4 regions of the Streptomyces sp. NPDC041713 genome follow, and region 1 is predicted to be linked to each of the others. Evidence: riboswitches for the same ligand, from Rfam matches in the RefSeq annotation. Region 1 holds a riboswitch; each other region holds the start of a gene.

Evidence for each region. A riboswitch is a leader RNA that binds a small molecule or an ion and turns the genes downstream of it on or off. The one in region 1 is predicted to bind cobalamin.
Region 2: another riboswitch for cobalamin. It lies ahead of metE (5-methyltetrahydropteroyltriglutamate--homocysteine S-methyltransferase); the one in region 1 lies ahead of ACZ6CV_RS22810 (ABC transporter substrate-binding protein).
Region 3: another riboswitch for cobalamin. It lies ahead of ACZ6CV_RS05860 (ribonucleoside-diphosphate reductase subunit alpha); the one in region 1 lies ahead of ACZ6CV_RS22810 (ABC transporter substrate-binding protein).
Region 4: another riboswitch for cobalamin. It lies ahead of ACZ6CV_RS34845 (energy-coupling factor ABC transporter permease); the one in region 1 lies ahead of ACZ6CV_RS22810 (ABC transporter substrate-binding protein).

What each region holds. Positions count from the first base shown of each region.
Region 1 is NZ_JBVIZY010000007.1:154,109-158,937, forward strand. Features, by position in the region: gene ACZ6CV_RS22795 (DUF2017 domain-containing protein) at 1-195, shown strand, start outside; gene ACZ6CV_RS22800 (amino acid permease) at 577-2,067, shown strand; gene ACZ6CV_RS22805 (M67 family metallopeptidase) at 2,178-2,600, shown strand; cobalamin riboswitch at 2,604-2,736, shown strand; gene ACZ6CV_RS22810 (ABC transporter substrate-binding protein) at 2,781-3,758, shown strand; gene ACZ6CV_RS22815 (FecCD family ABC transporter permease) at 3,860-4,829, shown strand, end outside.
Region 2 is NZ_JBVIZY010000004.1:28,469-33,297, forward strand. Features, by position in the region: gene ACZ6CV_RS13440 (LysR family transcriptional regulator) at 1-121, opposite strand, end outside; gene ACZ6CV_RS13445 (zinc-binding dehydrogenase) at 286-1,206, shown strand; gene ACZ6CV_RS13450 (nuclear transport factor 2 family protein) at 1,261-1,713, shown strand; gene ACZ6CV_RS13455 (hypothetical protein) at 2,035-2,190, shown strand; gene ACZ6CV_RS13460 (isochorismatase family protein) at 2,243-2,803, opposite strand; cobalamin riboswitch at 2,953-3,179, shown strand; gene metE (5-methyltetrahydropteroyltriglutamate--homocysteine S-methyltransferase) at 3,342-4,829, shown strand, end outside.
Region 3 is NZ_JBVIZY010000002.1:215,623-220,451, forward strand. Features, by position in the region: gene ACZ6CV_RS05835 (carbon starvation CstA family protein) at 1-316, shown strand, start outside; gene ACZ6CV_RS05840 (YbdD/YjiX family protein) at 313-510, shown strand; gene ACZ6CV_RS05845 (DUF3311 domain-containing protein) at 631-900, shown strand; gene mctP (monocarboxylate uptake permease MctP) at 975-2,534, shown strand; gene ACZ6CV_RS05855 (GNAT family N-acetyltransferase) at 2,636-3,142, shown strand; cobalamin riboswitch at 3,195-3,327, shown strand; gene ACZ6CV_RS05860 (ribonucleoside-diphosphate reductase subunit alpha) at 3,459-4,829, shown strand, end outside.
Region 4 is NZ_JBVIZY010000018.1:102,667-107,495, forward strand. Features, by position in the region: gene ACZ6CV_RS34830 (energy-coupling factor ABC transporter ATP-binding protein) at 1-356, opposite strand, end outside; gene cbiQ (cobalt ECF transporter T component CbiQ) at 353-1,102, opposite strand; gene ACZ6CV_RS34840 (energy-coupling factor ABC transporter substrate-binding protein) at 1,109-1,516, opposite strand; gene ACZ6CV_RS34845 (energy-coupling factor ABC transporter permease) at 1,513-2,238, opposite strand; cobalamin riboswitch at 2,269-2,452, opposite strand; gene ACZ6CV_RS34850 (diacylglycerol/lipid kinase family protein) at 2,558-4,120, opposite strand; gene ACZ6CV_RS34855 (DUF3048 domain-containing protein) at 4,418-4,829, shown strand, end outside.

The sequences.
Region 1 (4,829 bases):
GAGGAGTCCCGGCACTGGCTCGGCGCCCTCAACGACCTCCGGCTCGCCATCGGCACCCGCCTGGAGGTCACCGACGAGGAGGACGCCGATCTGCTCTACCGGCTCCCCGACAGCGACCCCCGCAAGCCCATGGTGATGGCCTACCTCTGGCTGGGCGGACTGCAGGAAACGCTGGTCGGAACGTTGCTGGACTGATCGGTGCGGCCCTCGCCACACTTAGGTGCAGAGGGCAGCAAAATTTGTTGTAGTGGACAGGTTCCGTTCATCGGGCGGGCCGTTCGCTCAGCGGATCCTCAAATCCGGATAACGATCGCGTCACGGCATTGCCCTGCTTTGCCATGCCAAGGGCGCTTTGTCCGCTTCTCCCTGTGTTCTGCGCCACAGGTGGCTCATTTCCTCACTTCGTTCACCGTGATACATCTTCACGACCGCTCGGCGACGCCACCCATGTCGCCGAGGGCGCTTCAGCCGGCAGACCGCCGGTAGCACTCCATCCATATCCGGGGGGATCAGGACCTGATCCGCAGCCACAACGCAGATGTGCGGGCGCGGATCAGCATGGAGAAAGGCGTCACCATGACCTCAGTGCAGGTCGAAGAGCACCACGGCGAGCCTGGCGGCAATGGTGTCGTGCAGGGCGGCCCGTCCGGCGAGGGCGAGGGTTACCAGCGCGGGCTCGGAGCCCGGCAGATCCAGATGATCGCGATCGGCGGTGCCATCGGCACCGGCCTGTTCCTCGGCGCGGGCAAGGCCATCCACAAGGCCGGCCCCAGCCTCATCCTGGCGTACGCCATCGCGGGCCTCGTCATCTTCTTCATCATGCGGGCGCTCGGCGAGCTCCTCATGTACCGGCCCGTGTCCGGCTCCTTCTCGGAGTACGCACGCGAGTTCATGGGCCCGTTCTTCGGATTCGTGACCGGCTGGACGTACTGGCTCTTCTGGGTCGTCACCGGCATCACGGAAGTCACCGCGGCCGCCCAGTACATGCAGTACTGGACCCACGACTCGTTCCCACAATGGGCCTACGCGCTCGTCTTCACCGTCATCCTGTACGGCGCGAACCTCATCTCCGTGAAGCTCTTCGGTGAGCTGGAGTTCTGGTTCTCGATGGTCAAGGTCACCGCCATCATCGGCATGATCCTGATCTGCGTCGGCATCCTCACCATCGGCTTCTCCGACGCCGGTGACACCGCGTCGGTGACCCACCTCTGGGACGAGGGCGGCTTCTTCCCCAACGGCATCGGCTCCACGCTGATGACCCTGCAGATCGTGATGTTCGCCTTCCTCGCCGTCGAGCTGGTCGGCGTCACCGCGGGCGAGTCCAAGGATCCCAAGACCGTCCTGCCCAAGGCCATCAACACCGTGCCGTGGCGCATCGCCGTCTTCTACGTCGGCGCGCTGATCATGATCCTGTCGGTGGTCCCGTGGACCACGTTCCAGCCCGACGTGTCGCCCTTCGTCGCGGCCTTCGAGAAGATGGGCCTCGGTATCGGCGCCGCGATCGTGAACTTCGTGGTCCTCACCGCCGCCCTCTCCTCCTGCAACTCCGGCATGTACTCCACCGGCCGCATGCTGCGCGACCTCGCGCTCAACGGCCAGGGCCCGAAGTTCTTCACCAAGCTCACGAAGAACGGCCTGCCGCTGGTCGGCACCACCGCCTCCGCCGCGTGCATGCTGATCGGCGTCTGGATCAACTACCAGTGGCCCGGCAAGGCGTTCACCTACGTCGTCTCCTTCGCGACCATCTCCGGCATGTGGGCCTGGATCATGATCCTCGCCTGCCAGATCCGCTACCGCCGCAAGGCCGACCGCGGCGAGCTCCCGCAGTCCACCTTCCGGGCGCCCGGAGCCCCGTACACCAGCTGGTTCGCGCTCCTGTTCATCGGCCTGGTCATCGTGCTGATGGGCATCGACAAGGACAACCGCGTCTCGCTCTACGCCGCTCCGGTCTGGATCGCGATCCTCACGGTCTCGTACCTGGTGCTCAAGAGCCGCAACCCGGAGGCCGCGGCCTTCAACCGGCAGAAGGTCGGCGTCTCCGCCTCCGCCTCCGTCGAGAAGGACTGACCTCACGCGGAAGGACTGGGGCCCCGAGGTCGCGGTCCACCTGTCCAGCATTCGGGCCCGCCCGTACCACACTTCGGTACGGTGCGGGCCCTCTGCTTATCCTGGCTCCCATGCTGACCATCACCCAGGCCCTCCACGACCAGATCGTCGCGCACGCGCGCAAGGACCACCCCGACGAGGCCTGCGGCGTGGTCGCGGGGCCGGAGGGCACCGACCGGCCCGAGCGGTTCATCCCGATGCTCAACGCCGCGCGCTCGCCCACGTTCTACGAGTTCGACTCGGGTGACCTGCTCAAGCTCTACCGCGACCTCGACGACCGCGACGAGGAGCCGGTGATCGTCTACCACTCGCACACGGCGACCGAGGCCTACCCCTCGCGCACCGACATCACGTACGCCAACGAGCCCGGCGCGCACTACGTCCTGGTCTCCACCGCCGACACCGACGACGCGGGCCCCTTCCAGTTCCGCTCGTACCGGATCGTGGACGGCGAGGTCACCGAGGAAGAGGTAAAGGTCGTCGAGGCATACTGAGCTTTACTCATGAGGGCGGCAGGACCCAGGAAGCCGGTGCGAACCCGGCACGGTCCCGCCACTGTGACCCCGTCCCACCCGGCAAGCACCGCCGGGGCCGGGGGAGTCAGGAACTGACCTGCCGCCCTTCTCCACGCAACACAGGGGACGCGGAAATCCCCTGGAGGAGGCAGCTCAGCCATGTCCCGACGCCACCGCCACCCCGGCATACGCGCACTCGCCGCGGCCACCCTGCTCGTCCCGCTCGCCGCGTGCTCGTCCTCCGGTTCCGGGAGTGACGCGAAGCCCGCCGCGAAGGCCGCCGGATTCCCGTACACCGTCACCAACTGCGGTGTGACGACGACGTACGACGCACCTCCGAAGCGCGCGGTCACCATGAACCAGCACACCACCGAGGTGATGCTGGAACTCGGCCTCGCCGACCACATCGCGGGCACCGCCTACCTCGACGACAAGGTCCTGCCGAAGTACGAGAAGGCGTACGCGTCACGCCCCGTGCTCGCCGAGGAGTACCCCTCGTACGAGAAGCTGCTCGCCGCCAACCCCGACTTCGTGTACGGCGGTTACCCGAGCGCCTTCCTCGCGGGCGACGGGCGCGGCCGCCCCGCGCTCGCGAAGTCGGGCATCAAGACGCGTCTGAACGTCGAGGGCTGCGCGAAGAAGCCCGTCGCCATGGACGACGTCTACCGCGAGGTCCGCGAGGTCGGCGCCACCTTCGGGGTGCGTGACCGCGCCGAGCGGTGGGTCGCGGGCGCCCGCCGCGAACTGGCCGCCACCGCGGCGAAGTCCCGGGGCAAGAAGCGGCACTCCGTCTTCGTCTACGACAGCGGCGACAAGACCGCGTTCACCGCGGGCGGCCGCGGCATCGGCAACGACATCATCGAACGGGCCGGCGGCCGCAACGTCTTCGCCGACGTCGACAAGTCCTTCACCGACGCCTCCTGGGAGAAGGTGGTCGAGCGTAGGCCCGAGACCATCCTGATCCTCGACTACGGCGCCACGACGGTCGCCCAGAAGAAGAAGCGCCTCCTGGAGGACCCGGTCCTACGGGACGTCCCGGCCGTCAAGAACAAGAGCTTCGCGGTGCTGCGGCTGTCGGACGTGGTCACCGGCGTACGAGCACCGCAGGCGGTGAGGAAGCTGGCGGCGCAGCTGTGAGGGTCATCCAGCCCGTGGGGCGGATCTTTCAGCCCGTCCGGCGTTTGAGGACGAGCCCGAAGGGCGATCGACGGGACGCACGGGGGCGCCGCCTCCTCACCCTGACGGGGCTCACCGCGGCCCTCGCGGCAGCGATACTCGCCGGGTTGGCCCTGGGCTCGGTCCGGATCCCCCCGGATCAGGTGCTGGAGATCCTCACGGGCCGGGCGGAGCCCTCCCCCTTCCGCACCATCGTGCTGGACGTCCGCCTCCCCAGGGTCCTGCTCGGCGCAGCCGTCGGCGCGGGACTCGCCGTCATCGGCACCGTCCTGCAGGCCCTCGTCCGCAACCCCCTCGCCGACCCGTTCCTGCTCGGCGTCTCCTCCGGCGCCTCCGTCGGCGCGGTCTCCGCGATCGTGCTCGGCGGCGTCTTCGGCCTCGGCGCCGCCCTGTCGACCCCCGTCACCATCCCGGCCGCGTCCTTCGCGGGCGCCCTGATCTCCCTGGTCCTCGTCTACTCACTGGCCAGGAGCGGCGGCGGTTTCGCCACCGGCCGGCTGATCCTCGCGGGCGTCGCCGTCTCGTACATCCTCACCGCGCTGACCAGCCTCATCCTGGTCACCGCGGACAGCGCCGACCACCTCAAGGAAGTCCTGTACTGGACGCTCGGCGGACTCGGCAGCGCCCGCTGGGACATGCTCGCCCTGCCCTGCGCGTCCCTGCTCATCGGCACGGCCCTCCTGATGGCCCTGGCCCGTCCCCTGGACCTGCTCCTCGCCGGCGAGGAGGGCGCCACCGTCCTCGGCCTGGACGCGGCCCGCTTCCGCGCCGGCGTCTTCGTCCTCGTCTCGCTGCTCACCGGCGTCCTGGTCGCCTACAGCGGGGCCATCGGCTTCATCGGCCTGATGGTGCCGCACGCCGCCCGCATGCTGGTCGGCGCATCCCACCGCGCCCTGCTCCCGGTCGTGGCGCTGATGGGCGCGGTCTTCCTCGTCGCCGCCGACCTCGCCGCGCGCACCGTCGCCGCCCCGCAGGACATCCCCGTCGGGGTGCTCACCGCGCTGACCGGCGGCCCGTTCTTCCTGTGGCTGC
Region 2 (4,829 bases), on a different contig from region 1:
GGCGCGCGACGCGCTTCGACAGCGCCTGCTGGCTGGTGTTGAGCTGTTCGGCGGCGCGCCCGAAGTGCAGCGTCTCGGCGGTCGCGACGAACGCACGGACCAGGGCGAGGTCAAGGTCCATGCGGCTGACCATATACGACAACCACACGTTGTCGACCGGCCGCTGTCGTTGTTGGCCCGGCCGATGCCTCCTCCGGTGAAGTGGTCTCAAGCAACAGACCGACACCGGCACCGTCGCCTACGCGACACCGACGTCGGCACCGACGCCGCCAAGGAGGCAGAGAAATGAAGGCTCTCGTACCGACCGGAGACCCCGCCGAACCGGTCGTTCTCGCCGACGTCCCCGAACCCACGCCGCGCCCCGACGAGGCGCTGGTGAGGGTGGAGGCCTTCTCCGTCAACCGGGGTGAGACCTTCAAGTTGGAGGCGCCGGTTCCGGGGGAACGTCCCGGCAAGGACATCGCCGGGCTCGTGGTCCAGCCGGCCGCCGACGGGAGCGGGCCGACCGGCATCGCACGGGTCGTCGGCCACCCCATGGGCGGCGGCTGGGCGGAGTTCGCGGCGGTGCCGACCAGCGCCCTGGCGGTGCTGCCGGACAGCGTCTCCGCGACGGACGGCGCGGCGCTGCCGCTCGCCGGGCTCACCGCGCTGCGGCTGCTGCGCGCGGCCGGGCCCGTGCTGGGACGACGGGTGCTGCTGACCGGTGCGTCCGGGGGTGTGGGCCATTACGTGACCGAACTCGCGGCCGCCGCAGGGGCAGAGGTCACCGCCGTGACCCGGGACGCCGAGCGCGGTGCCCGGCTCACCGAACTCGGTGCGGCCCGAATCGTCCACCAGCCGGCCGACGCACGCGGACCGTACGACATCGTGCTGGAGTCGACCGGCGGTCAGGCCCTTCCCGTCGCCCTCGCGCGGCTGGCGAAGCGGGGCACGCTCATCTGGTTCGGGCAGGCCAGCCGCACCCCGGTGACGCTCGACTTCTTCGACTTCTTCAACGGCCCCGAGTCGGCCGTCATCCGCCACTTCCACTACCTCGACGCCGACACCGGCCTCGGCGACGACCTGGCGGCTCTCGTCCGGCTGACCGCCGAAGGCCGCCTGCACCCCGAGATCGGCCGCGTCGCGGACTGGGCCGACACCGCGAGCACCCTCACCGACCTGCGGGACCGCCGCATCCGGGGCAAGGCCGTCCTTACGCTTTCCTGAGCAGCCGAAACATTCAGCAACCGCAAGGCAAGAAACCACAGAAGGAGCCCCACCATGACCGAGACCACGGCAACCACCGAGATCACCGAGCCCACCGCCTCGACCGACCCACGGGCCGTCGTCATCCGCTACGTCGAGGCCGTCCGCGACGGCGACGCCGACGTCATCTTCGCGAGTTTCGCCGAGGACGCGACCTGGCACTACCCGGGCGGGGACCTGCCGATATCGAAGGTGTGGCGGGGCCGCGACGCGATCATCAACGACTTCCTGGGCAGCATGGGGCCGATCCTCGTGCCCGGCACGACGAAGGTCGAGTTGGTCAGCACGATCGCCGAGGGCGACCGCGTGGTCGCCGAGTGGACCTCCAAGGCCCGGACCGTGCACGGCGGCACGTACGACAACCGCTGCATCGGGATCTACACGGTCCACGCCGGCCGGATCACGTCCGTTATCGAATACGCGGACACCCGGCACGTGGCGGCAGTCCTCTTCCCTGCCGGTAACTGACGTTTCGCGGCGTCGAGTTCTCCCACTCGACGGATGCCGGGTTCTCCGAGACTCCACACCGCGACTAGTTCGTGTTGTGCGTGGGGTAGACCTCGACGTCGGTGTAGGCGCCCTTGATCGCTCCCGCGCCCTCGGGCCACTTCAGGGTCACCGAGTGGGTCTCGTTCGGGGGCGTCACCAGAAGGTTGGTCGGGTGCGAGAGGCTGTCGCCGCTGCCGTCGATGTCAGGTGGTCGAGCCCCGGTTGATCATGGTGATGTCGATCCGGCCCGTGGACTCGTCCGGAGCGGCGTCCCGGGCGTCGATGGCCAGGTCCGCCGTCTTGCAGAACGTGACCTTGCCGGCCTTCGACGCGCCGCTCCCGGCACGGTACGCGCAGAGCGCGACGAAGGTGCCGGGCTACTTCGAGCGGGCGCAGGCGGCCCTGCGCCCGCTGCTGTCCGGCGGCCCCGGCCTGGGTCTCGTGGGCAGTCACTGAGCCGCGCCGGGGTGGGGCTCAGGCCGACCGGGGCGTCGGGAGGCGCGGCTCGTCAGGAGGCGTTGTCGAAGACGACGTTCTTGGTCTCGACCGCCCCCGCCGTCCGTCCCGGCGCCGCCTGGTGGGCCCAGTACAGGTTCGTGTGCGCGACGACCAAGTCCGGCGTCGGCGCGCCCCAGGCGGTCTTGTCGACCGTCGTATGCGCGTCGCTGACCAGCGTCGCGTCGTAACCCCTGACGAACGCGCCGTGGAGCGTCGAGCGGATGCACGCGTCGGTCTCCGCGCCGGCGACGAGGAGCCGCCCCACCCCGAGCCGCGACAGCACGGCCTCCAGCGTGGTGTCCTCGAACGAGTCGCCGTAGCTCTTCTCGACGAGCGGCTCGGCGTCCTCGGGCGTGAGTTCAGGGACGATCCGCCAGCCGTCGCTCCCGCGCGTGAGTCCCTCGTCGAAGTGCTGCACCCAGACGACCGGAACCCCTTCCTGCCGCGCCCGCTCGACGAGCCCGGAGATGTTCGCGACGACCTCGTCGCGCCGGTGGCTCCCCTCGACGACGTCCTGCTGCACGTCGACGACGAGGAGTGCGGTGTTCGGCCGGTTCTCCAATGTGGTCATGGTCTACCTTCGTTCGCTCGCGCCGGGCTCATCGCTCCCCACGCTAGCCCGGCCCACTGACACCGGATCCGGTCCCACCGCTGTCACGCTCGTGACCCGCTTCACATTCCGACCTGCCGGCCGGGGTGGGCGATCGGTTTGCGTGCGCCTAGGGTGAGCGGTGCAGCTGGTTCGCCCCGTCCGCCAGGCGGGATGCGTCGTAAGAGGGAACCCGGTGTAAGTCCGGGACTGCCCCGCAGCGGTGAGTGGGAACGACCGCCGTCAACAGCACTGGACCCGACCGGGTCCGGGAAGCGACGGCCAGTAGGTGTCCCGTGTCCGGCCGACACGCGACGTGCCCGCGAGTCCGAAGACCTGCCCGTTGCCCGCACGTGACGGATCGCGTGCGGCCCTTTCGGTGACCTCGTGGGCGGGTCGGCGTACATATCGAGCGGCACGCGCGGCATCCGCCCGCGACGTGGTCCGCCCGGTCGGTCGTCCCTTCGCGCCATGTCCGGTCTCCGGGAGAACCAGGACACATCTCGCGAAGGAGAGTTCCGTGACAGCGCAGCCCGCGACCGCGGCGGCACGAGCCACCGTGTACGGCTACCCCAGCCAGGGCCAGAACCGGGAACTGAAGAAGGCCGTCGAGGGTTACTGGAAGGGCCGCGTCACCGCTGCCGCCCTCCGGGAGACCGCGGCGGACCTCCGCCGCGCCAACTGGCGGCAGTTGGCCGACGCCGGCATCGACGAGGTGCCGACCGGGGACTTCTCGTACTACGACCACGTTCTCGACACCAGTGTCATGGTCGGCGCTGTCCCCGAGCGGCACCGCGCAGCCGTCCAGGCCGACGCCCTCGACGGCTACTTCGCGATGGCGCGCGGCACGCAGGACGTGGCGCCGCTGGAGATGACGAAGTGGTTCGACACCAACTACCACTATCTGGTGCCCGAGTTGGGCCCCGACACCGTGTTCCGGACCGACTCCGCCAAGCAGGTCGCCGAGCTGACGGAAGCCCTCGCGATCGGGCACACGGCACGCCCCGTCCTGGTGGGCCCCGTGACGTACCTCCTGCTCGCCAAGCCTGCGCCGGGCGTGGCCGCGGACTTCGACCCGCTGACGCTCATCGACCGGCTGCTGCCCGTGTACGCCGAGGTGCTCGCGGACCTGCGCGCGGCGGGCGCCGAGTGGGTCCAGCTGGACGAGCCCGCCCTGGTCCAGGACCGCACACGGGCCGAGTTGAACGCCGCCGAGCGCGCCTACCGCGACCTCGGAGCTCTCACCGACCGCCCCAAGCTGTTGGTCGCCTCGTACTTCGGGCGCCTCGGTGACGCGCTCGGCATCCTGGCCAAGGCGCCGGTCGACGGTCTGGCCCTCGACTTCACCGAGACGGCCGCCGCCAACCTCGGCGACCTCGCCTCCGTCGGCGGGTTGTCGGGCAAGCGGCTGGTCGCGGGCGTCGTCAACGGCCGCAACATCTGGATCAACGACCTGGAGAAGTCCCTCGCCACGCTGGGCACGCTCCTCGGCCTCGCCGACCGCGTGGACGTCGCCGCGTCCTGCTCGCTCCTGCACGTCCCGCTGGACGCCGACGCCGAGCGGGACATCGATCCGCAGGTCGCCCGCTGGCTTGCCTTCGCCCGCCAGAAGACGCGGGAGATCTCCTTGCTGGCGCGCGGGCTCTCCCAGGGCACCGAAGCCATCGCGACCGAACTCGCCGCCAACCGCGCGGACTTGGACTCCCGCGCCGGTTCCGCCCTCACCCGCGACCCGGCCGTTCGCGCCCGCACCGCCGCGGTCACCGAGGCCGACACCCGCCGCTCCCAGCCGCACGCGGAGCGCGCGGCGGCCCAGCATGCCGCTCTCGGTCTGCCGCTGCTTCCGACGACGACCATCGGCTCCTTCCCGCAGACCACCGAACTGCGCACCGCCCGCGCGGACCTGCGGGCCGGGCGGATCGACACGGACGGATACGAGGAGCGCATCAGGAACGAGATCCGCGGGGTCCTGTCCTTCCAGGAGAAGGCGGGCATCGACGTCCTCGTG
Region 3 (4,829 bases), on a different contig from region 1:
GCGCGCCGACTACCGGGACGCCATCGACGACGGGAAGATCCTGCCGCCCGCCAAGACCATGGACGACATGCACACCGTCGTCACCAACTCCACGGTGGACGGCGTCCTTTCGGCGGTGCTGGCGCTGCTCGTCGTCGTCGTGATCGTGGACGCCGCCCGCGTCTGCGTCCGGCACGTCCGCGCCCCCGGGGCCTCCCGGCTCACGGAAGCCCCGTACGTGGCATCGCGGTTGACCGCCCCCGCCGGACTCTTCGCGACCCGCGAGGAGAAGGAGGAGGAACGGCAAGAGCGGGACCGGGAGGGAGTGACGCCATGACCTGGCTGCTGCGCGGAGTGCGCTGGATGCGCTGGTACGTCAGGGAGTTGACGGACGAGAGCGCGTACGAGCGGTACGTGGCTCATATCCGCAGGGACCATCCGGACGCAACCGTCCCCAGCCGCCGCGCATTCGAGCGGATGCGGACGGACCAGCAGGAGTCGGACCCCCGGCAGGGCTTCCGCTGCTGCTGAGCAGGGACATTACGCGGAGGTGATCCGTCCGTTATCCGGACGGGGGTTCCATACCGCGAGACTGTGGCTTAGATTTCCCGCACGTTAAGCATGGGATAAGTGAGGGAACGGAGCCGCGACATGTCAGATGCGCCGGAAGTGAACAGACCGGTCGTCACGCCGGTCCGCGTGGTCATCGCCGTCTGCCTTGTCGCGCCCTTCGTGGCGATGCTGTGGGTGAGCTCCTACGCCAAGATCGACCCGACCCTGATCGGCATCCCGTTCTTCTACTGGTACCAGATGCTGTGGGTGCTCATCTCCACGGTGCTGACGATGACCGCGTACAAGCTGTGGCAGCGTGACCAGCGCTCCCGCAAGGCCGCGCAGGCCCAGGGGGGTGCCGGAAAGTGACCACACTCGCATCGGGCGGCGTGAACGGCGTCGCCCTCGGGGTCTTCATCTTCTTCTTCGTCGCGGTCACGGCGATGGGCTTCCTGGCCGCGCGCTGGCGCAGGGCCGAGACCGAGTCCCTGGACGAATGGGGCCTGGGCGGACGGTCGTTCGGCACCTGGGTCACCTGGTTCCTGCTCGGCGGAGACCTGTACACCGCGTACACCTTCGTGGCCGTCCCGGCGGCGATCTACGCGGCGGGCGCGGCCGGCTTCTTCGCCGTCCCGTACACGATCCTCGTCTACCCGCTGATCTTCACCTTCCTGCCGCGCCTGTGGTCGGTCTCGCACAAGCACGGCTACGTGACCACCTCGGACTTCGTGCGCGGGCGGTTCGGCTCCAAGGGGCTCTCGCTGGCCGTCGCGGTCACCGGCATCCTCGCCACGATGCCGTACATCGCGCTCCAACTGGTCGGCATCCAGGCCGTTCTCGACGTCATGGGCATCGGTGGCGGCCCCGACACCAACTGGTTCGTCAAGGACCTGCCGTTGCTGATCGCGTTCGCGGTGCTCGCGGCGTACACGTACTCCTCGGGGCTGCGCGCGCCCGCGCTGATCGCGTTCGTGAAGGACGGGCTGATCTACCTCGTCATCGCCGTCGCGATCATCTACATCCCGATCAAGCTCGGCGGCTTCGACGACATCTTCGCCAAGGCCGGCGACGCCTTCGGGGTGGTCAACGAGGGCACGGGCAAACCGCGCGGCGCCCTCGCGCCGCCCGAGGCCGGCCAGTGGACGTACGCGACGCTGGCGCTCGGCTCGGCGCTCGCGCTCTTCATGTACCCGCACTCGATCACGGCGACGCTCTCCTCCAAGAACCGCAACGTCATCCGCCGCAACACCACGATCCTGCCGCTCTATTCGCTGATGCTGGGCCTGCTCGCGCTGCTCGGCTTCATGGCGATCGCCGCCGGGGTCAAGGTCGACAACGGCCAGCTGGCCATCCCGCAGCTCTTCGAGGACATGTTCCCCGACTGGTTCACCGGCGTCGCCTTCGCCGCGATCGGCATCGGCGCGCTCGTGCCCGCCGCCATCATGTCCATCGCGGCCGCGAACCTCTTCACCCGCAACATCTACAAGGACTTCATCAAGCCCGACGCGACGCCCGAGCAGGAGACCAAGGTCTCCAAGCTGGTCTCGCTCCTGGTGAAGGTGGGCGCCCTCATCTTCGTCCTCGGCATGGACAAGACCGTGGCGATCAACTTCCAGCTGCTGGGCGGCATCTGGATCCTGCAGACGATGCCCGCGCTGGTCGGCGGCCTGTTCACCCGGTGGTTCCACCGCTGGGCGCTGCTCGCGGGCTGGGCGGTCGGCATGGTCTACGGCACGCTGGCCGCGTACGGCGTCGCCTCGCCCACGCAGAAGCACTTCGGCGGCTCCTCCGACACGATCCCGGGCATCGGCGAGATCGGCTACATCGGCCTCACCGCCTTCGTCCTGAACGTGGTGGTCACCGTGGTCCTCACCTTCGTCCTGAAGGCGCTGAAGGCCCCCGAGGGCGTCGACGAGACGTCTCCGGAGGACTACACGGCGGACGCGGGCGACCCCGGCGTCGTGGAGGAACTGCCGCCGGCCACCGCGGGCGCCGGCCACTGAGCCCGCTCCCGCGGAGCTGAGTCCGCTCCCGCCCCGCCGACACCGGAGGGCCGCCGGAAAACCGGCGGCCCTTTGTCGTGCGCTGTTGCACACTGCGCCCCATGGACATCACGATCAGAACGGCACGCCCCGAGGAGTACGCGGCGCTGGGCGACCTCACCGCGCAGGCCTATCTCGACGACGGACACCTGGACTATGGGGCGGACGACCAGTACCTGCCCGTGCTGCGGGACGTGGCGGGGCGCGCGGCGCACGCCGAGATCCTGGTCGCCGTGGCGGACGGCACCGCGGACGGCGCGCTGCTCGGCGGCGTCACCTTCGTGCCCTCCGGCGGCGCCCTGGCCGACATCGCGCGCGACGACGAGACGGAGATCCGCATGCTGGCGGTCTCGCCCGCGGCGCGCGGCCGCGGGGTCGGCGAACTACTCGTCCGCGCGTGCGTGCAGCGGTCCCGGGAGGCGGGCCGGCGCCGGCTCGTGCTGTCCTCCTCGCCCTCCATGCGGACCGCACACCGGCTCTACGAACGCCTCGGCTTCACGCGGACCCCGGAGCGCGACTGGTGCCCGCTCCCCGACCTCCCGCTGCTCACCTACGCGTTGACACTCTAGGCCCCATCCCCCGCGATCCGACACAAGATGTGGGCCTGCTTCCGCGGGCCGACACAAGATGTATGCTCGTGCTCGCTGTCGCCGCAGGGGAATCCGGTGCAAGTCCGGAACTGTCCCGCAACGGTGGACGTGTACGCCTTTGTCGTACGCGGAGTCCGAAGACCTGCCAGCAGCGCACCCGTGCCGTCCGGCCCGGGTGCCGACCGTCCGGGCCTCGTGGAATGGGCCGGTGGACGCGGTACGCCGCCCTGTCCGGGTGCGCCCGTGTGTGCCGTCCCCTCGCGCAGGCCCAGAGCCGAGCGAGGGAGAGCTCCACGTGACCATCGCGCCTGCCGAACCTGCGTCAGCGCGGGCACCGCGACCCAGTGCCAGCACCGACGGCACCGAGGGTGCCGACGCGCCGGGGACCGCGCTGCTGCGCACCCTGACCGACCTCACCGCCGACCTCCCCGACGCCGACCCCGGCCGGGTCGCCGCCGCCGCGCTGCGCGGCCGCTCGGCCAGGGCCGACGAGGCGGAGCTGCGCACGCTGGCGACCGAGGCGGCCGCGGGGCTCATCTCCGAGGACCCGGCGTACTCCAAGCTCGCCGCCCGGCTGCTCTCCCTCTCCGTCGCCGCCGAGGCCGCCACGCAGGGCGTGCGCTCGTTCACCGAGTCGATCGCGGTCGGCCACCGCGAGGGCCTGATCGCCGACCGCACCGCCGACTTCGTCGCCGCGCACGCCGCCCGGCTCGACGCGCTCGTGGACACCGCGCTCGCCGACGGCGCCGACTTCCGCTTCGGCTACTTCGGCCTGCGCACGCTGCACAGCCGCTATCTGCTGCGCCACCCCATCACCCGCCAGGTCATCGAGACGCCGCAGCACTTCATGCTGCGCGTGGCGAGCGGCCTCGCCGAGGACGACAGCGTCCGCGCGCTCGACGAGGTCGCCGCGCTGTACGGCCTGATGAGCCGCCTGGACTACCTGCCGTCCTCGCCGACGCTCTTCAACTCCGGCACCCGCCACCCGCAGATGTCGTCCTGCTACCTCCTCGACTCCCCGCTGGACGAGCTGGACTCGATCTACGACCGCTACCACCAGGTCGCGCGGCTCTCCAAGCACGCGGGCGGCATCGGTCTCTCGTACTCCCGCATCCGCTCCCGCGGTTCGCTGATCCGCGGCACCAACGGGCACTCCAACGGCATCGTGCCGTTCCTGAAGACGCTGGACGCCTCGGTCGCCGCGGTCAACCAGGGCGGGCGGCGCAAGGGCGCGGCCGCGGTCTACCTGGAGACCTGGCACTCCGACATCGAGGAGTTCCTGGAGCTGCGCGACAACACCGGTGAGGACGCGCGCCGCACGCACAACCTCAACCTCGCGCACTGGATCCCGGACGAGTTCATGCGCCGGGTCGCCGCCGACCTGCCGTGGTCGCTCTTCTCGCCGTCCGACGTGCCGGACCTCGTCGACCTGTGGGGCGACGACTTCGACGCCGCGTACCGCAAGGCGGAGGCCGCGGGCCTGGCCAAGAAGACCATCCCGGCCCGTGAGCTGTACGGCCGGATGATGCGCACCCTCGCGCAGACCGGCAACGGCTGGATGACGTTCAAGGACGCCGCCAACCGCACCGCCAACCAGACCGCCGAGCCCGGCCACACCGTGCACTCCTCGAACCTGTGCACGGAGATCCTGGAGGTCACGGACGAC
Region 4 (4,829 bases), on a different contig from region 1:
ACGTCCTGCTCGACCGAGGCGGCGAAGAGCTGGTCGTCCGGGTCCTGCACGACCAGCTGGACGGTGGTGCGCAGCCGGGTCAGGCCCTTGCGGTCGTACGTCACGGGTACGCCGTCGACCGTCAACCCGCCCGTGGCGGGGCGCAGTCCACCGCTGAGCAGGCGCATGAGGGTCGTCTTGCCGCTGCCGTTGCGGCCGAGCAGCGCCAGGGCGCGGCCCTCGACGACGTCGAAGTCCAGTCCGCTGAGCACGGTGGGCCCGTCCTCGTACGCGTAGGACGCGCCGCGCAGAGCGACCAGGGGCTCCCCCGGCCCGCCGCGGGCGCCCGGCTCGCGAAGAGCCCTCGGCTCGGTCATGGCAGGAACCTTTCCAGTACGAAGGTGAGGGCCACCAGGCCCGCGAGGAGGACGCCTGCGGCCGCCACGAAGGGCCGGGAGATCCGGGCTTCGGGGACGAGAACCCGCAGCGTGCCGTCGTAGCCGCGTCCGGCGAGCCCGGCCTGCAGCCGGCCGGCCCGGTCGAAGGCCCGCACGAACGCGGTGGCGCCGAGCGAGGCGAGGGAGCGCCAGGTGGCGGCGCGGGTGGTGTGGCCGAGCCGGGCGGCCTGCGCCTGCCGGATCCGGCTCATGGAATCCAGGAGCAGGAAGCTCATCCGGTACGTGACGAGTGCCACGTCCACGACCGGTGCGGGCACACCTGCCTTCACCAGCCGGGGCAGCAGGTCCGACATCGGTGTGGTGAACGCGAACAGCAGCACGCCGAGCGAGGCCGCGGAGGTCCGCAGGAGCAGTCCGCCCGCGCGCGCCGGGCCTCCGTCGGCGAGCGTCACGAAGCCCTCGGGGCCGCCCAGTTGGACGAGCAGCGTGAGGGCGCCGGTGACGCAGAAGCCGAGCGGCACGCGGTAGGCGCGCCACAGTTTGCGGGGCGGCACGCCCGCAGGTCCGAGCAGCAGGACGAGCGCCGCGGCCAGCACCAGCGCGGCGCCCGGCCAGGGCGGCAGCGAGATGGCGAGGACCGTGAGGCCGAGCCCGAGCACGGCCTTGTCCACGGGGTGCCGGCGGCGCCAGCGACTGCTGTGCGCCGCCGCGTCGATGGGCAGCACGCCGGGTCAGGCCTGCCCGGTCCCGGACCGGCTGCCCTCCGCGGCGACCGGAGCGTCGGACGCACCGGCCGGCACGCCGGTGGGCCGCTCCGCGTCCGCCTCCTGCGCCAGCGCCTGCTCCGCGCCCTGGCGGCGCCCCTTGCGCAGTCCGAAGTAGTACGCGAGGACACCGCCGCCCAGGGCCGCCTGCAGGGCGAAGAGCGCCGACTCGATCTCCCCCGAGGGGGGTTCGTACAGCGGTGAGAACCACGGCTTGTAGTCCGGCTTGATCTCGGTGATCGCGGTCTCGGCCTGCGCGTCGGCGCCGGCGAACGGCTCCTTCTCGTCGTCGCCGAGCCCGAGGGCCACGGGCAGCACCGCGAGCGCGGCGACCACCACGAGCAGCAGGATGTTGATTTTCGCGTTCCGGCTCATCGGGCGCTGGCCCCCGTCTCCGTCTTGGTCGTGGTCGTCGTCACGTCCGGCGTGCTCTTGCGCTGCAGCAGCACGCCGAGCCGGGTCAGCTCGCCCCTGCTGGACTGCACGAGCAGCCGCATCACCAGGACGGTGAGCAGCCCCTCGCTGATCGCCAGCGGGATCTGCGTGACGGCGAAGATGCCGCCGAACTTGCCGAGGGCCCCGAGGAACCCGCTGCTGGGGTCGGGGAAGGCGAGCGCCAGCTGGACGCTGGTGACGCAGTACGTGGACAGGTCGGCGACGAACGCCCCGAAGAACACGGCGACCATGAGCGGGACGTCGAACCGCTTGAGGAGCCGGTAGACCGCGTATCCGGCCCAGGGGCCGACGATCGCCATCGAGAAGACGTTGGCGCCCAGGGTGGTGAGCCCGCCGTGGGCGAGCAGCAGGGCCTGGAAGAGCAGGGTGATGGTGCCCAGCACCGTCATGATGGGCGGCCGGAACAGGATGGCTCCGAGCCCGGTTCCCGTCGGATGCGAGCAACTGCCCGTGACGGACGGGATCTTCAGCGCGGACAGGACGAACGTGAAGGCCCCGGAGGCGCCGAGGAGCAGGGTGCTCTCCGGGTGTTCCTTGACCTCACGGGTCAGGGAGCGGACTCCGTGGACGACGAACGGCGCGGACGCTACGCCCCAGGCGATCGCGTGCGCCGGTGGGAGGAAACCCTCGGCTATGTGCATGGCTCGGCAGACCCTCTCCAGCACCTCGTGGATGGACAACGCGCCTTGGCCGGTCTCCTGGCTGACGGGTCGTACCGACCGGACTCCGCCTTCCCGGGTGCGTGAGCACCCAGTGGCTGCCGCGAGGGCTGGAGCCGGACTTCCCGATCACAGTGGCGAGGGCCGCACCGGCATCACACCGGATTTCCCGTTCACCAAGGCGTGGCGACATTAGTGCGCAACTGATCTGCTGACAACTTGCGCACCGGTTGCGGCGGTGGCACACGGAGCGCGTGTACCACCGCGTACGCCCCTGCTCAGAGGTCGTGCGGAGCGTGCGTCAGCGCAGCCACTGGTCCTGGTCGGCGGGCCGGTACAGGGTGAGGGCCTTGGGGAGCTTGTCGAGGACGAGCCGCTGGTACGTGGTGTCCGTAACCTCACCGTCGTAGGCGAGGTGCGGGTCCCCCTCCACGACCTCCAGCTCCAGCCTGCGCACCTGGGCGGTCGTCAGGACACGGGAGTTGTGCAGGGTTCCGGTGAGGACGGCGAGGAGCAGCCGGGTGCGGGCCAGCGGAGTGCCGGCCTCCACGGCGCGGACGTCGAGGAGTCCGTCGTCGAGCTGGGTGCGGTAGGTCGGGGCGAAGCCGGCCGGGTGGTAGATGCCGTTGCCCGCGAAGAGCAGCCAGATGCGGCGCGGCCGACCGTTGATGACCACGGAGAGCGGGGTGCCCGTCGCCAGGACCTTGGCGAGGCCGATGACGAGCGCGGGCCATTTGCCGATGCGCTTCTCGAGCCGCTCCCGGGCGTGGACCAGGTCCGAGTAGACGCCGATGCTGAACGTGTTGAGGAAGAGCTGCTGTTCGCCGCGGGCGTCGATCTCCGCGGTGGGCGCGTCCGGTACGTCTCCGGTGGCGGCGCCGGGCTGCTGGTAGGCGGAGGCGCGTCCCACGTCGGAGGTGACGGCGTCGCCGGACCCGATGGCGCGGGTGACGTCTTCGAGCGTCACGTTGCCGAGGTCCACGGCGAAGTGGTTGAAGGTGCCGCCGGGGAAGACGGCGAGGGGCACTTGGTGCCGTGCCGCCGTGACGCTGCCCGCGTTGACGGTGCCGTCGCCGCCGCACACCCCCAGCGCCCCGCCGTCCGCGACGGCGCGCTGCGCGGCCGCGTCGAGCAGGGCCACCAGGTCGTCACCGGGTTCGAAGACGGTGATCGATGCTTCGGGGAGCAGGGTGCGCAGCGTGTCGGCCGCGTCCCTGCTCCAGGCGACGCCGGAGGACGGGTTGACGACCACGTGCAGGCCCTGGCCGTCCTTGAGCGCGGGGGCCGGCCGGCGCGGCGGGGCTGCGGCCGCCGCGGCCGCGGGCTTCACGGGCCACCAGCGGCAGGTGAGCAACGCGGCCCCGACGCCGATGAGAGCGCCGGCGGCGGAGCGGCCCCGGTGGTCCAGGCCCTTCTGGCCGCGTGCGTAGGCGAGACCGGCCGCGAACGGCAGGACGGCCAGGCCGTGCCGGGGTGACTCCATGACGACGGCCGAGGCGAAGGCGGTCGCCGCGGCTATGGGGCTGGCGGGCAGCGAGGCGGTGCGGGGGCGGGGGAACAGCGCGGGCAGTCCGTCCAGGACGGGCCGGGCGCTGCGGGCCGCGGGCTTGGCCAGCGCATGGTTCACAGCTGTGACGATCGCCACCGATCCGAGTCCGCGCAGGGCCGCCCGGCGAGCGCTCCGGTCCCCCGAGAGCCCCAGGGCCGTGGCGGCGCCCAGCCATACGGCGTCGTGCTCGACCGCCGTCCGGAGCGCCCGTTTCACGGCGCTGCCGCGGGCCGGGCCCACCAGGTCGAGGGCGGCGGCCAGCCGTTTGCCCGGCCCCGGGCCCGGCACCTTCCACCGCTGAACAGATCGCTTCATTCGCTCGCCACACCTCTGCATTTGTAAAGAATCCGCAGCACGCGGCCGGAACGGACCACAACGAAGTCTCAGCCTACCCGCGTCGAATGCGCCCACTCCGCCTGGTCCGCCCACTCCGCCTGGTCCGTCGGCAAGGAACCGCGGAGCCACGCGGGGCTGCCCCGGAAAGAGTGACGCGGCGCGGGTGGATGGCCCCAGCCGCGATTGGGGCCGGGGCGCCGGGAGGTAGGTCTGCGGCTGCCACCAGGGCGGCCACGGGGCGGCCCGGCCGGCATCGCCACGAAGGGAGACGCCTCAATGGCAGCAAGGAAAGTCCGGGAGGCCCGTCGCACCCGGCTCGCTCCGCGCGTGCTCGCGCTCGTCGCCACGGCGGTGTTCACCGTGGGCGCCTCCGCCTACGCGAGCGCCCCCGCCCCCGCACACGAGGACTCCCCCGCGCCCCGGAGCCCGTCGCCCTTCACCGGGCTCACCGCCCGTCAGGGCCAGGTCGTCGCGGTCAAGTTCGACAACGCCCGGGCCGCCCGCCCGCACACCGGTCTCGACCGGGCGGACATCGTCTACGTGGAGAAGGTCGAGGGCGGGATGAGCCGCCTCATGGGCGTCTACTCCAGCACGGTGCCGTCGGCGGTCGGGCCGGTGCGCAGCGCCCGTGAGTCCGACGTCGAGCTGCTGCGCCAGTTCGGCCGGCCGGTCCTCGCCTACTCCGGGG